2 regions of the Stenotrophomonas sp. YJH_SMC_110 genome follow, and region 1 is predicted to be linked to the other one. Evidence: predicted binding sites of a transcription regulator. Region 1 holds the regulator's gene; the other holds the start of a gene.
The links. Region 1 encodes FliA, which starts transcription of late flagellar genes. Its sites were predicted from a motif close to TAAAGTTTNNCNNNCNNNGGCCGATAA; they were not measured.

Region 1 (7,325 bases):
GCGCGGGGCGGCGATCGGTGCCGGCGCCACCGCAGCCGCGGGCCTGGCGCCGGGTGCGGCGCCACCGTGCAGCTGGTCGAGCAGGGCTTCGAACTCATCTTCGCTGATCAGGCCGTCGTCGGCCTTCTTTGCCGGCGCCACCGCAGTCGGTGCGTTGCCACCGTGCAGCTGGTCGAGCAGCGCCTCGAACTCGTCGTCGGTGATCAGGTCGCCGGCACCGGCCGCCGGTGCGGCGGCAGCGGCGGCAGGCGCTGCTGCACCGCCATGCACGTCGAACTGGGCGATCAGGTCCGGCGGTGCATAGCCCGGCTCGGTGCCGGAAGACACGGCATCGAGCATCGACTGCAGGTAGTCCAGCGATTGCTGGGCGGCGTCGAAGTGATGGGCCTGCAGCACGGCCTGGCCGGCACGTGCAGCGCCCAGCGCCTCTTCAGCGGCGTGGCACAGCTCGACCATGGCGGTGACACCGAGGAAACCCGCGCCGCCCTTGAGCGTGTGGTAGCCCCGGAACACCGCGTTGAGCTGTTCGGTGTCCTGCGGTGCCTGCTCCAGCGACACCAGCTGTTCGCCGAGGCGATCCAGGATTTCCTGTGCCTCGATGATGAAATCGGCAGTGATGTCGTCGGATACCGCGCTCATGCTTACAGCCCCAGATCCGACAACAGGTCGTCGGCGTCGTTCTGCGAGACCGCGTGGCGGTCCAGTCCCTTCAGTGCCGGCCCGGCCAGTTCCGGGTCGGTGCGATGCTGTTCCGGCGGCAGGCCGAGCGCGCCGAAGCCTTCATGCACGCGGCGGACGATGCCGACCACGCGACGGATGATCTGCCCGGTCAGGTCCTGGTAGCTCTGGGTCAGGGCGATCTCGGTCAGGTTGTGGCGGATGCGCTCCAGCTGCACGTCCTGGCCTGGCTGCAGGCCTTCGGCGCGCAGCTGCTCGGTCAGGCTGCGGCATTCCTCGGCCAGGTCCAGGGTGCGGTGGGTAGCGTGTTCGGTCATCGCCACCACGTGGTCCAGACGTGCGCACGCATCGTCCAGTTCGCCGGCCTCGCTGGGCACGGTCGGCAGTTCGCCCAGGGCCTGCCCCAGCTCGCGGGCCAGCCGCGAGAGGCCACTCATCATCGGCTGCGTGCGCAGCGCGACCAGTCCGTCGATGCGTTGCCGCCAGGCGGCTTCGTCACCGGACTCCAGGGCATCCAGGGCTTCCTGCAGGCGCAGGGCGAGGGCGTTCTTGTCGACCGTGGTATCCATCAGGCGCTGGCCGCCAGGCGTTCGAAGATCTTGCCCAGCTTCTCTTCCAGCGTCTGCGCGGTGAACGGCTTGATGATGTAGCCGTTCACGCCGTTCTGGGCCGCTTCGATGATCTGCTCGCGCTTGGCTTCGGCGGTGACCATCAGCACGGGCAGGGTCTTCAGCTTGGCGTCGGCACGGATCGCCTTGAGCAGTTCGATGCCGGTCATCACCGGCATGTTCCAGTCGGTGACGACGAAATCGAAGGGCTGGCTCTGCAGCAGCGACAGCGCGGCATGCCCGTCCTCGGCTTCGGCGGTGTTGGTGAAGCCCAGATCGCCCAGCAGGTTCTTGACGATTCGACGCATGGTCGAGAAGTCGTCGACGATGAGGATGCGCATGTTCTTGTTCAAAGCAGAGTTCCTTTGTTGTTCATTCCGGGCGGCCGGGGGCAGTCGCCTCGGGGATGTTCATTCTTCCAGGCCGGCGTCGACGGCCTCGAAAATCTTCAGGCGGCCGCGCAGGCGCAGCACGGCCTGGCCATGGATCTGGCAGACCCGCGACTCGCTCACGCCGAGCACCGCGCCGATCTCCTTCAGGTTCAGCTCCTGCTCGTAGTACAGCGAGAGCACCAGCTGTTCGCGCTCGGGCAGGTGGCCGATGGCCTTGCCCAGCTCGCGACCGAACTCGCCGCGCTCCAGCACCTGTTGTGGAGTCGGGCCGCCCTGGGCGACGGTATCCAGTTCGCCCTGGTCTTCGATGCGCGACTCCAGGCTCAGCACCTGGCCACGTGCGGCGTCTTCCATCAGGCGCAGGTATTCCGGCAGCGGCATCTCCATCGCGGCGGCCACTTCGGTGGCGCTGGCGGCACGGCCCGTGCTCTGTTCCAGGCGGCGGATGGTGGCGGCGGCGTCGCGTGCACGGCGGTGCACCGAGCGCGGCACCCAGTCGCCACGGCGGATCTCGTCGATCATCGAGCCGCGGATGCGGATCGAGGCATAGGTCTCGAACGAGGCGCCCTGGTCGGCGTCGTAGCTGCGCGAGGCTTCGATCAGGCCCATCATGCCGGCCTGGATCAGATCATCGACTTCGACGCTGGCCGGCAGGCGCGCGGCCAGGTGGTGGGCGATGCGTCGCACCAGGTCCGAATGCTGGGCGATGACCTCGTTGGCCGCCGAGCGCTGGACTTCCCTGTACTGGTGGGCTGCGCCTTTCATGCGGCCACCCCACGCTGCTTGAGGATGCGTTCGAGGAAGAACTCGACGCCACCGCGCGGTTCGGTCGGTGCCTGCCAGCGCGCGGTGCGGCGTGCGATCTCGGTGATCGCCAGCGCCGACGGGCTGGACGGATAGGCCTTCACCACCGGCTGCTGGCGCTGCACCGACAGGCGCAGCCAGTCATCCTGCGGCACGCAGCCCAGGTAGTTCAGCGAGACATCGGCGAGGAACTTCTCGCAGACGCGGGTCAGCTTCTCGTACAGCACGCGGCCCTCGTTCGGGTCGCGCACCATGTTGGCCACCACCTGGATGCGGTCCACGCCGCGCTCGCGCGACAGCACCTTGATCAGTGCGTAGGCGTCGGTGATCGAGGCCGGTTCGTCACAGACCACCACCACGGTGTCCTGCGCGGCCTGGCAGAAGGTCAGCACGCCGTCGGTGATGCCGGCGGCGGTATCGACCACCATGATGTCCAGCTCGCGTTCCAGTTCGGAGAACACGTTGACCAGGCCGACATGCTCGGCCGGGGCAAGCTCGGCCATGTGCCGGCGGCCGGAAGCGGCCGGGACCACCAGCACGCCGTTCGGGCCTTCGACGATGACGTCGTCCAGCGAGCAGCGGCCGGCCACCAGGTCGGCCAGCGTAAAGGTGGGGTTCAAGCCCAGGATCACGTCGATGTTGGCCAGGCCCAGGTCGGCGTCCAGCAGCAGCGTGCGCTTGCCCATGCCCGCCAGCGCCACCGCCAGGTTGGCGGACACATTCGTCTTGCCCACGCCGCCCTTGCCGCCGGTCACCGCGATGGTGCGCACAGGGCCGAGCGGCTCGCTGCGGGTGGCCGACAGCGGGAAGGTCTTGGTCAGCTTGGCGTACTCACGCGACGGCATGGTTCAACTCCGGGTTGCAGGGCATATCGGCCGCTCGGCGCAAATCTTCAAGGCGAAGTACAAGATTGGCTGCACTGGCCCGGTGCAGGTCCTCCGGGACGTCCTGGCCATCGGTCACCCAGGTGATCGGCAGGGCGTGGTCCACGGCCACCGACAGGGCGTTGCCGAAGCGGCCGGTCTCGTCCAGCTTGCTCAGCACCAGGCCCTGCAGGTTGGCCGCACCGAAGCGGCGCACCACCTCGTCCATGTCGCCGAAGCTGGTGTTGGCCGGCAGCACCAGCAGGGTGCGCACCTGGCGCGCGGCGCGCAGCCACTGCAGCTGGGCGGCCAGGGCACGGTCGCGCGGGCCCAGGCCGGCGGTATCGATCAGCACCAGCTTGTAGTCCTTCAAGCGTTCCAGCAGCTGGTCCAGGTCGGTGCCGCTGTTGGCCTCGTGCACGGCGATGCCGAGCTGGCGGCCGTAGCCATACAGCTGTTCACGGGCGCCGATGCGGGTGGTGTCGGTGGTGACCAGGGCGACGTCACGCGGGGCCTGCTTCTCGGCGAAGCGCGAGGCCAGCTTGGCGATGGTGGTGGTCTTGCCGGCGCCGGTCGGGCCGACCAGCGCGATCACGCCGCCTTCCTCCAGCGGGTCGACCGGGGCGATCGGCAGCTTGCGCGAGATCAGCCCCAGCATCAGGCCGCGGCCACGATGGGCTTCGGTTTCCAGCGGGATCTGCATGGCCACGTCGCGGGCCAGCCCGGCGTCGAAACCGTACTCGTCCATCAGGTCCAGCGCGGTGGCGCGCACCGGGCTGCCACGCAGGCGCTCGTCGGTGAAGCGGTTCATCTCGCGCTCGATCACCTGGCGCATGCCGGCCACTTCCTGGCGCAGCTGGCGGATCTCGGCGTCGTCCTGGGCAACCACGGTCAGCGTCGGTGCCGGGGCCAGCATGGGGGCCGGGCTGGCTTCGATAGCGGCTTCGACCGCTGCCGGTTCGCTGGCGGCGATCCCGGGCTGCGCGTCGATCACGGCAGCGGTCGGCAGCGGCGGCGGCTGCACGGCCGGGGCCACGCTTTCGTGATGCGCCTCGTGCGGCGGGTCGATCTGGAAGCGCGCGCGGTTGGCCGGCACGGTGGCGGCCGGTGCAACGATGGCCTCGGCGAACGGGGCGAAGATCTGTTCCGGCGGTGCCGGTTCGTTGACGGCGGCGCGGGCCAGGGTGGCGGCGAAGCCGGTGCTGCCCCGGGTCGGCACGATCTCGTCGGCGCTGTCCAGGGTGCGGCCGGTGGCACCGACGGCGGCGCGGGCGAGGGCGGCCACTGCCGAGGTGGTGGCCGCGACCGGTTCCGGCGCCGGGGTGCTGCTGCGGCGGCGGGTGACGGCGGCGATCACCGCGTCGGCGGCGGTGCGCGGCTTGGGTGCCGGCGGCGGTGCGACGTCACGGCGCGAGGCTTCCAGTGCACGCTGCACGGCGCTCTCGTCGTAGTTGGCGGCGGCGACGATCTCGATGCCTTCCTCGATCCGGCGGTTGGACAGGATCACGGCGTCAGGACCATGTTCCTTGCGCACCAGGTTCATGGCCGAGCGCATGTCGGCGGCGACGAATCGTTTGATTTTCATGCTGTGGTCACGGGGCGAAGACGGCGGGGTGGCGGTCGGAGAACTCGGGTGGTCGGTGGTCTGCACGGTGCGGGTTCCCCTTGGTATCTGTCTGTTGCGTTGGTTCGAAAGTGGTGTCTGTTTTCTGGCGCATCGCAGGGCGGCGTCAGCTGATCGTTCCGACCAGCTTCAGGCGCTTGTCCTCCGGCACCTCGCTGTAGGCCAGGACCGACAGCGACGGAACGCTGTGGCGGACCAGGCGGGCCAGCGCGGCGCGCACCGGGCCAGGTACCAGCACGACCGCGGGCTCGTTGCGGGCTTCCTGCTTGCTGACACATTCGGCCAGGCTCTGGTGCAGTCGCTCAGCGAGTCCGGGTTCCAGCGCGGCGCCGTTGCCCTGCGTGGACTCCTGCAAGACACGTTCCAATTGCGGGTTGAGGGTGAACACCGGCAGCTCCGCCGACATTCCGGCGATCTCCTGCACGATGAAGCGGCCCAGTGCGGTGCGAACAGCGGCGGTCAGCACGGCCGGGTCCTGGCTACTGGGCGCATGTTCGACCAGTGCCTCGGCGATCTTGCGCAGCTGGCGGATCGGAATGCGCTCGACCAGCAGGTTCTGCAGCACGCGCACCACCGCCGACAGCGGCAACGCCTTCGGCGTCAGATCTTCGACGAGCTTGGGCGCGCTCTTGGCCAGGTTGGCCAGCAGGTGCTGCACTTCTTCGTGGCCGAGCAGTTCCGGCGCGTGCTCACGGATCAGGTGCGACAGATGGGTGGCGACCACGGTGGCCGGATCGACCACGGTGTAGCCCAGCGTTTCGGCCTGGGCGCGCTGGTGCGGCTGGATCCAGGTGGCGTCCAGGCCAAACGCGGGGTCCTTGCCGGCGATGCCTTCAAGCGCGCCGAGCGCGCTGCCCGGGTCCAGCGCCAGCTCGCGGTCGGGGTGGATCTCGGCGGTGGCCACCGGCACGCCGTGCACCAGCACGCGGTAGCCGTTGGCCGGCAGTTCCAGGTTGTCGCGGATGTGCACCGACGGGATCAGGAAGCCGACATCCTGGGTCAGCTTGCGGCGCACGCCCTTGATGCGCGCCATCAGTTCGCCGCCCTGGTTGCTGTCCACCAGCGGGATCAGCCGGTAGCCGACCTCCAGGCCCAGCGGATCGACCGGGCGCAGTTCGTCCCAGCTCAGTTCGGCAGTCGGTGCCGGTGCGGCCGGGCGGCCGAGTGCGTTGAGTGCGGCGGCATCGGTGCCACCGCCTGCCGCATCGGCAGCCGGCGCCTTGCCCTTGCGGTACAGCTTCCAGGCGATGAAGCCGAGGATCGCGGCCAGCGTCAGGAAAGCGACGTTGGGCATGCCCGGCACCAGGCCGACCACGCCGATGATGCCGGCGGTGATCGCCAGCGCACGGTACTGGCCGAACACCTGGCCGGTCATGGCCTGGGCCATGTCCTGCGAGCGCGAGGCGCGGGTAACCAGCATGGCCACGGCGCTGGAGACCAGCAGGGCCGGCAGCTGCGCTACCAGGCCGTCACCGATCGACAGCAGGGTGTAGGTGGCGGCGGCTTCGCCGAACGGCATGCCATGCTGCAGCACGCCCACGGCCAGGCCGCCGAGCATGTTGATGAACAGGATCAGGATGCCGGCAATGGCATCGCCGCGGATGAACTTGCTGGCGCCGTCCATCGCACCGTAGAAGTCGGCTTCCTCACGCACTTCCTCGCGGCGCAGCTTGGCTTCTTCACGCGTCAGCAAACCGGCGTTGAGGTCGGCGTCGATCGCCATCTGCTTGCCGGGCATCGCGTCCAGGATGAAGCGCGCGGTCACTTCCGAAACGCGGCCGGCACCCTTGGTAATGACCACGAAATTGATGATGGTCAGGATCGCGAACACCACGATGCCGACCGCGTAGTTGCCGCCGATCACGAATTCGCCGAAGGCGGCGATGACCTTGCCCGCGGCATCGTGGCCGTTCTGGCCGTTCAGCAGGATCACGCGGGTGGAGGCCACGTTCAGCGCCAGCCGCAGCATGGTGGTGATCAGCAGCACGATCGGGAAGATGGTGAAGTCCAGCGGGCGCTTCACGTAGACCACCGCCAGCAGCACCATCAGCGAGATGGCGATGTTGAAGGTGAACAGCGCATCGAGCACCGGCGCGGCCAGCGGCACCACGACCATGGCCAGCAGGGCCAGCACGATCAGCGGCGCGCCAAGGCCCTGGCGGATCATTTCCAGGGCGCGGCGGGTGTTGAAACCGGCGGAGGGCTGGGCGCTCACGGGCGGCCTCCCTTGCCGAATTCATCCACCTGGATGTGCGGGGCGTCCGGCATCGGGCCAGTGCGCCAGGCGCGCAGCTGGTAGACGTAGGACAGGACCTGGGCGACGGCCGAATACAGTCTCACGGGGATTTCCTTTCCG
Region 2 (7,325 bases), on a different contig from region 1:
GAGGTGCTCAGGACGGTCGCGTATTTCCCGTCCAACTCGGAGAGCCTGGAAAGTTCGGACTGGCCCTTGGGCGGCTCCGTGCCCAGGGTTCCCAAGGTGGCGGCGCCGACGATCATCAGTGCGTTGGACATGATCAGGTTTCCAAGACAGGAGAGATGGACCGGCTGGTCCAAGCCGGTGTGACCCACGAGAAGAAGCCGCCGCACCGCTGTCGAACCGAGCAGGTTTCGCAGGCGGGTAGGTAGTCGTTCTTCCAAGGCGAAATGCTCTGCACGGCGTAGGGCCAAAGCGATCGGTCCAACGCGCACAAGGGCAGGTTGTAGAGCGAGACCGGGATTCCGCCCTCGGCCAGCAGCCCTACCGCTTCGGACAGGACGTCACCGTAGTCCGCTGGATCGGCCCAAAGCTCACGCTGATGGGCTTTGGCAAAGCCGATGGGCTCGATGCCCATCAGTGCGACGTGTTCGACGAAGGGCAGGTTGCGCCAGATGTAGCGGGCCAGCTGTATCAGCCGCTCGACCGTGGGTTTAACCAACACGACCCGTATCTCCACCCGCTGCTGGGCAGCTTCCAATGCGTAAAGCCCACGAAGGGTCTGAGCGAACGCCCCCTCGCTTTGCACGACGTAGTCGTGCAAGGCATAGCGGTCTCCGTAGAGCGGAATGCCCCAGCTCAGGTTAGGATGGAGGCCCGCAAATTTCGCGTGCAGGCCGGGCTCACGCATTCGGCCGTTGGACAGGATGTGCAGGTGGGTGTTGGGCAGCACGTGCGCGCATTTGGCCACCACGTCGACCAACCCGTCACCTAGCAGGGTCGGTTCCCCGCCGCTGATCGCCAGCGAAGGTTCCTCCGGATCGATGAGGTCGATCAGGTCCAGGAGGTGCCTCACCCGCCAATCGTCTTGAACGTCTCGGGGCGGCTGAGAGCACATCAGGCAGTAGCTGTTGCAGCGCTCGGTGGCGAACAACACATTGCCGGTGTCTCCGCGCCGGTAGCGAATCGCCACCTTCTTCTGCAGGGGATTGAGCTCCAACACATCCCCAGGCTTGCAAACACCCGGCGGACCTTCCAAGTGAACGAGAGGAGCCTCACTGGGTGAGCGCAACCCGCTCGAGGGCAAGACTGCACCCCAAGGCAGGTTTAGCAGCTCATTGCTGGAGTGGTCCGCTGGGACGTCCCTCAGATCCAGTGCCAGGCGCTCCAAGGGAAGCGCTGATCGGGCAAACTCTGCCAGAGACACGACCTTCAGCAGACTGGCTTTCGCCGACGGCGCCAGCTCGGCTCTGGTTTCAAGCGGCAGCATGGACGGCGTCCTCCACCGATGGCTTCGGATTGGCCCAGGAGCGCATCAATCCTTGGATGTTCCGGTCAGCCTTCTCGTAGCGCTCCAGCAGGAAATCAAAGAGCCCCATGTTCCGCCGGCAGAAGTCGCTGCTGGGCCGATGGCCGATGGGATCCCCCTGGCGGGCGTAGTGCTCGATCGGATCAGCGCCGCACATAGGCACAAACGCGCAATCGGAGCACGTGGGTAGGGCCTCGGCGACGCCGGCGTCCAGCAAGCGGCCCATGGCGGGCGAGGACAGCCATTGGCCGACCGGTTGGCTGACGTGGCCCAAGGCAAAGGCATCGTCCCCCATGGCGGCCAGCATGCGTGCCTCATCCGACGGATAGACCCGCCCATCATGGTCATAAATGACGGCGCCCAACCCGGCTCCGGAGGGTGATCGGAGATCGACGTAACCGTGCCCGAACGAAGTGAAGAGCTGGGAGAGAAGGAGAGACGCGTAGGACTCTTCCATGGCGTAGCCGGCCAGGTTCACCGACAGCAAGTGGTCGAATGCGCGTCGGTAGAAGGCCAGGAAGTCTTCCGTGGGGTAGCCGGTGCGGCGGGCCGTCTTGGTGGCGAATCCGTAGGGGCTCAGGGGACGCAGGGAGATGCTGTGGAATCCCAGCGTCCGGTATTCGTCGATGATGGCCTCAGGGACCTCGAGGCTCTGGCGGGTCAGGGTCGTCAGCGCCGAGACGGCATCGTCTCCCAGCCAACGGCGTCCGCGTTCAATCCCCTCAACAGTCCGCCGGTAGCTGTCGCGACCGGGTCTGGGGCGATTGGCGTTGTGAAGCCATTCGGGACCGTCCAGTGACGTAGAGAGCTTGAAGCGATGTTCGGTCAGAAACGCCAGCTGGTCGTCGGTGAGGTCATGCAGGGTGGATGCCAGCACGAACCGCAGCGAGCGTCGGGCGGTCCGATTGCGCTCGACGATCTGCCGGGTGATGGCCTTCACTTGCTCAAAATTGAGCAGGGGTTCACCCCCTTGGAATTCGATCGTCAGTTCTTGGCTCGGCCATTCGAACAACCGTTCCACCGCCTGTCCGGCGTGCGCGCTTTCCATGTCGAACGCAGTGGCGCTCGTTTCCTGCCGCGACACTTGGCAATAGTTGCAGGTGTGGTGGCAACGCAGGGAAACCACGAAGATGTGGAGAGCAGGTCCACCCATCAGGTAGGACTTTCGGCTGCGGATTTGACTAAGCAGAGGCGCCAAGCTGCTTCGGTAGGTGCCGGCAACGGCCAGGTGCCGGGCTTCCAAATCCGCAAAGAGGGCGGACTCGGTCGGCAACTGGTGGGTCACCAGACGCTGAACGTCCTCCATCTTCATCAGGAGCCAGTCGCCTGCCATCGACGAGACGAAGGCCCGATCGTGATCCCACGGCAGACGCCGGAACCGTAGAGGCAACAGTTGGTAGTCCGATGGCGCGGCGAAAGCCTCAGCGAGCCTAAACCTCGACATGGGGCACCGCCGGCTGTGCCTGGTTCAGTGCTGCACGAAGCAGCTCCTGCTGAAGTCCGCTCGTCTCCGCTCGCACGGCCGCTCGCAGGCGTTCGTCAAGCAAATCTCGAGAAAACCGGGCCCAGATGTCCTCTGGCACCATACAGCCGTCCGGAGACCAAATGCCAACGATGAGGTTGGCGCCTTGGCAGCGCACCTCTATACCAAGCTGGCCGGTATAGCGATGCGCGGCCCGAGCCGCCACGTCGTCTGAATACAGTGCGCGATCAATAATGAATTGCGAGCGTTCCATTGCCCATCCCCCTTTGATGCACGAACTGTGCTCCTGACCGGGCGCTGTTGCAAGTTCGGCAGTCGGAAGTCCCACTTGCTGCAGATTCCCTGTCTCCACAAAGAGCAGCGGTAGCTTGGGGCCTTCTTTCAAGCGCTGGACGCCCGCAGCCTATGCTCCGGAATGAAGCCAAACAAGCTTCTTTGCAGAGGATGGGCGGCCATGAGAGACATTGTCTTTCGGTCTTAATGGCGCCGATCGTGGAAGCGCGATATGCGGGCTTGACCGAGCCGATAGTGCTTACTCGCAACTACTTGGGGCAGCGACCTGCTCCTTGATGCGCAGGCAGTGATCTTTCAACGTTGGATTGAGCGCAAGTGCCGGCATTGCCGCCGCATCAGCGTGGAGTGCGAGCAGCTGGCTTTATCGGGCGAATCTGACACCCAAGTGCGGAGCCTGGTCGATATTAATCAACAATCTCCATGCCAGCCCAGCTGAGCGAATAGCCCGGGGCAGGAATGCCGCAGCGGCACAAAAGAAGGCGCCGCGCTCGTGACAGATAATCAAGAGCTCTCCAGCAATCGTGCTGAAGCGATAACTGAGCTTAGTTAGGTCGTTCTGTTCAGGCCTCGTCGCGTGGCAGCTTTCTATCGAACCTTTCTCGTGCGGATCGAAAGCTGCTGACGTTCTCTACAATCCAAGTCCAAAGAGGGACCATTCGAACCAGGAGCTCATATCCAGAGTCGGAGAGTGCATATTCGACATGGGGCACCACTTCATCGAACTCGCGACGCACTACCAGCCCATCGCGCTCCAAATGGCGAAGCGTACGGGTCAGCATGCGTTGCGTGATTCCGTGCATCCGACGGCCGATCTCTGCATGTCGAAGCTGACCATAAACGCCTAGTGTATGAATGACACCTAGCGACCAACGGCTGCCTGCATGGGCAAGGACCTCTCGACGAAGCCCATCGTCATCATCTCGAAGTCCATCGCAGACCGTCTGGGAGTACTGAAGGATGTCTTCTCTACGGAGATTGTCTGACGGCAGTATCACGCGTGTGCCCATCTTTCGCGCCAGTTCACGGGCTGGCAGTATACCGGAAAGACAAGCTGAAGTGAGTGCAGTGATGAATAATGTGAATTATGACGTTAAGTCGAGAAATATTCTTGTATTGGGAGCGGGTGAGCTCGGTATGCCGGTGCTGCGCAGTCTGGCGCGTCGTGCGAAGGAAGTTGATGGAGCAAAAATAAGTGTCCTGCTTCGCGAAAGTGCCGTCAAATCGGGCAATCCGTCCAAGCAGAAGGATATTTCAGATATTCGTAATGCGGGTATCGAAATTGTGCTGGGGGATTTGGTGGATGACTCGATCGATGAGTTGGCTTCTCTCTTCTCCCGCTACGATACTGTGATCGGCTGTGCTGGCTACGCTGCGGGCATCAACACGCCTATGAAGCTTGCCAAGGCCGCGCTCCAGTCTGGCATTCCGCGCTACTTCCCATGGCAGTTCGGGGTGGACTTCGAGGCGATCGGTCGTGGTGGTCCGCAGGATATCTTCGATGCGCAGCTGGACGTTCGCGAGTTGCTGCGGTCGCAAGACAGGACCGATTGGGTCATCATCTCGACAGGTATGTTCATGAGCTACTTGTTTGAGCCCGAGTTTGGCGTGGTTGATCTCGAGAACAGTGAGGTCCACGCGCTGGGTAGTCTTGATAATGCTGTTACGCTAACAACACCCGATGATATTGGCCGCCTAACTGCGGAGATCGTGTTCTTTGATCCAACGATTCGTAATGAGATTGTCTTCTTGGCTGGCGACACCGTCACCTATGGTGAAGTTGCGGATAAATTGGAGGCTGGTCTTGGTCGATCCTTCAAGCGTTCCGTCTGGACGGTGCCTTTCCTCTTGGAAGAGCTGAAGAACGATCCCAAGAACATGATGCGCAAATACCGGGCTGCATTCGCCATCGGCCGCGGCATGTCTTGGTCGAAGGCCGGGACATTTAATGAGCGCGAAGGCATTCCGGTCACGGACGTGTCAGCGCTGATCGCCGCTGAGCTGGGAGGTGTTAAATAGCTTGCCTGGGCTAGTCGTCGTCCTCGCTGGGCAACTGGCGGTAGAGAGGTAGTCCTTGCTAGATCTGCGGCGAGTTACTTGAGGTGCTGATCACAGCGTCTGTTTAGTAATGCCAAGTGGTTCCACAGATTAGGTGGGAGTCATGTGTGTCCCTGAGGTCCGCTACTTGCGCTGATTCAGGAGCCGCTCAGCGCCGGATAGCCCACCTGCGATGAGCGAGCGATGCCGCTTGGCGGTTGATTTTGATAGGCGGTCGGCCTGAAGTTCACTTCATGTTGCCTCCAACACCGAGGTATCACGCCAACGCGGCCGCCCTCCGGGGCGGACCGCGGCTTTGATGACACCAGGAGAGAGCTTGTGCGTACCGAGCTCCAGTTGTAGACGGAGCTAGATTCTCCGCCACGGGCATCGAGGAGGCCGTCAAGTAGCTGGGAGTGCCGAAGGGCTCGTTCTGCTACTACTTCGACAGCAAGGAAGCCTACGACCTTGTCCATCTGAGCGATCAGCCCAAGGGGGCTTGACTGCCCCAGCGGCACTCAAAGGCGCTCTGGTCGAGCCAGGCATCCATGAACTCTCCAGCAAGCACGCTCAGTCAATAGTTGAGCCCAGAGAGATCGCTCTGTTCAAACCTCTTCGCGTGACAGCTTGCTGGCGAACGGCTCTCGTACGAATCGAAGGCTGTTGAGGATTCTCTCCAATCCAAGTCCAAAGAGGAAATAATTGAGCCAAGATTTCGTCTCTCGGGTCAGCAAGTGCATATTCGACTCGGGGTGCCAGCTCATCTAAGTAGTGACGCACTTACCAGCCCATCGCGCTCCAAATGGCGAAACCTACGGGTCAGCATGCGTTGTGTAATCCCGTGCATCCGACGTCCGATCTCTGCAGGACGAAGCCAACCATTGAAGCCGAGTTGGTTATGCGTGTGTATCCCTGCCTCCGTCCGGGAATATCCATTCAATGGGAGATGGTCAGGGGCAATGTGGACCTCTCCCCTGACAGGAGGCGCCGCCTGCCTCGAGGGGGGCATGTCCTTGCCTTCGCTGGCAACTATGGACAAGTCATGGACAAACGAAAGATACATGTTCCTGCTGATTTCGATGGCGCGCAGCTGTAAACGGGCAGGACCGACTCTTTGGATACGCAGCGCCTGTCAAGAAAGGTGGTGAACGTCGCGCAATGTCGCTTATATGGTGGTCATTGCGAAAAGTCCAGGTGGGGTGCTACTCCGCTGTGGGAGGGCTAAGGTTGTGCCGGATGGGGCCGATCACTGGCCCGCTGACGTTGTCGGCCAGGAGCCAACTCCTCCCCCATGAAAGGTGTGAATGTGAAGAATTTCTTGATGCGGTTCAGGGTCGGTACCCGCTTGAGTGCCGCCTTCGCTATCTTGATCGCGGTTGCGATGTCCATCGTTGCGTCCGGTCTTTGGACGCTGTCCCGTGCTGAGCGAAGCATGGACTCGATAGTCAAAGAGAGCATGGAGCGCATTCGACTCTCCAAATCCATGGCAAGCGCGAACATGCAGATCAGTATCTCGTTGCGTGAACTGATCATGCTGCAGGACAAGGATGTCCAGGCATCCTTGATGCGAAAGATCGCCGAGCAGCGGAAGGTGTACGACGAGGCTCGTGATGCCCTCTACGCAACCCCTGCCGACGAGGAAGGGAAGAGGATTCGTGCCGTCATCACCGAAAAGCGACTCGCAGCGCGTCGGGTCAATGACTCAGTTGTCGAGGCGGCCTCGCAGGGTGACGTAGTTCAGGCTACTAAGCTTCTCGCAGAAGGAGATGTGCTCCTCAATGAGTGGCAAGCTGCCATCTTTGCCAACGCGGAGCTTCAGGAGCGCTTGGCGGACGCAAGCTATCGTGAGGCACAAGCCGCGAGCGCCAGCGGTCGCACGATGCTTATCACAGCCGGGCTTCTCGCGATCGTGCTCAGCATCGCGTTGGCAATTGCGATCACGCGCAGTTTGACCGTTCCTTTGGAGCAAGCCACAAGAACTGCCAATGCCATTGCATTGGGGGGCATCGAGAACTTAATCAAGGTGGAGGGACGAGACGAGACAGCAGCACTGTTGAGAAGCATGAGCGCGATGCAGGATCGCATCAAGGCTCTCATCGCTGATCAGGAGGAAATGGCCTCTGCTCAGGCCGAAGGGCGGACGTCCCATCGTATTGATAGCTCCCGTCATCC

Region 2: a site for FliA is predicted at 6,376-6,402, ahead of AC5P6H_RS10650 (methyl-accepting chemotaxis protein). Genes of this name have one in related genera too.

What each region holds. Positions count from the first base shown of each region.
Region 1 is NZ_JCAFSM010000013.1:23,439-30,763, reverse strand. It holds gene AC5P6H_RS18690 (chemotaxis protein CheA) at 1-639, opposite strand, end outside; gene AC5P6H_RS18685 (protein phosphatase CheZ) at 642-1,247, opposite strand; gene cheY (chemotaxis response regulator CheY) at 1,247-1,639, opposite strand; gene AC5P6H_RS18675 (RNA polymerase sigma factor FliA) at 1,697-2,443, opposite strand; gene AC5P6H_RS18670 (MinD/ParA family ATP-binding protein) at 2,440-3,327, opposite strand; gene flhF (flagellar biosynthesis GTPase FlhF) at 3,314-4,930, opposite strand; gene flhA (flagellar biosynthesis protein FlhA) at 5,076-7,136, opposite strand; gene flhB (flagellar biosynthesis protein FlhB) at 7,181-7,325, opposite strand, start outside.
Region 2 is NZ_JCAFSM010000004.1:344,431-351,755, reverse strand. It holds gene hxsA (His-Xaa-Ser repeat protein HxsA) at 1-131, opposite strand, end outside; gene hxsC (His-Xaa-Ser system radical SAM maturase HxsC) at 134-1,303, opposite strand; gene hxsB (His-Xaa-Ser system radical SAM maturase HxsB) at 1,290-2,786, opposite strand; gene AC5P6H_RS10670 (hypothetical protein) at 2,773-3,210, opposite strand; gene AC5P6H_RS10665 (winged helix-turn-helix transcriptional regulator) at 3,680-4,126, opposite strand; gene AC5P6H_RS10660 (aromatic alcohol reductase) at 4,188-5,135, shown strand; gene AC5P6H_RS10655 (winged helix-turn-helix transcriptional regulator) at 5,914-6,162, opposite strand; gene AC5P6H_RS10650 (methyl-accepting chemotaxis protein) at 6,445-7,325, shown strand, end outside.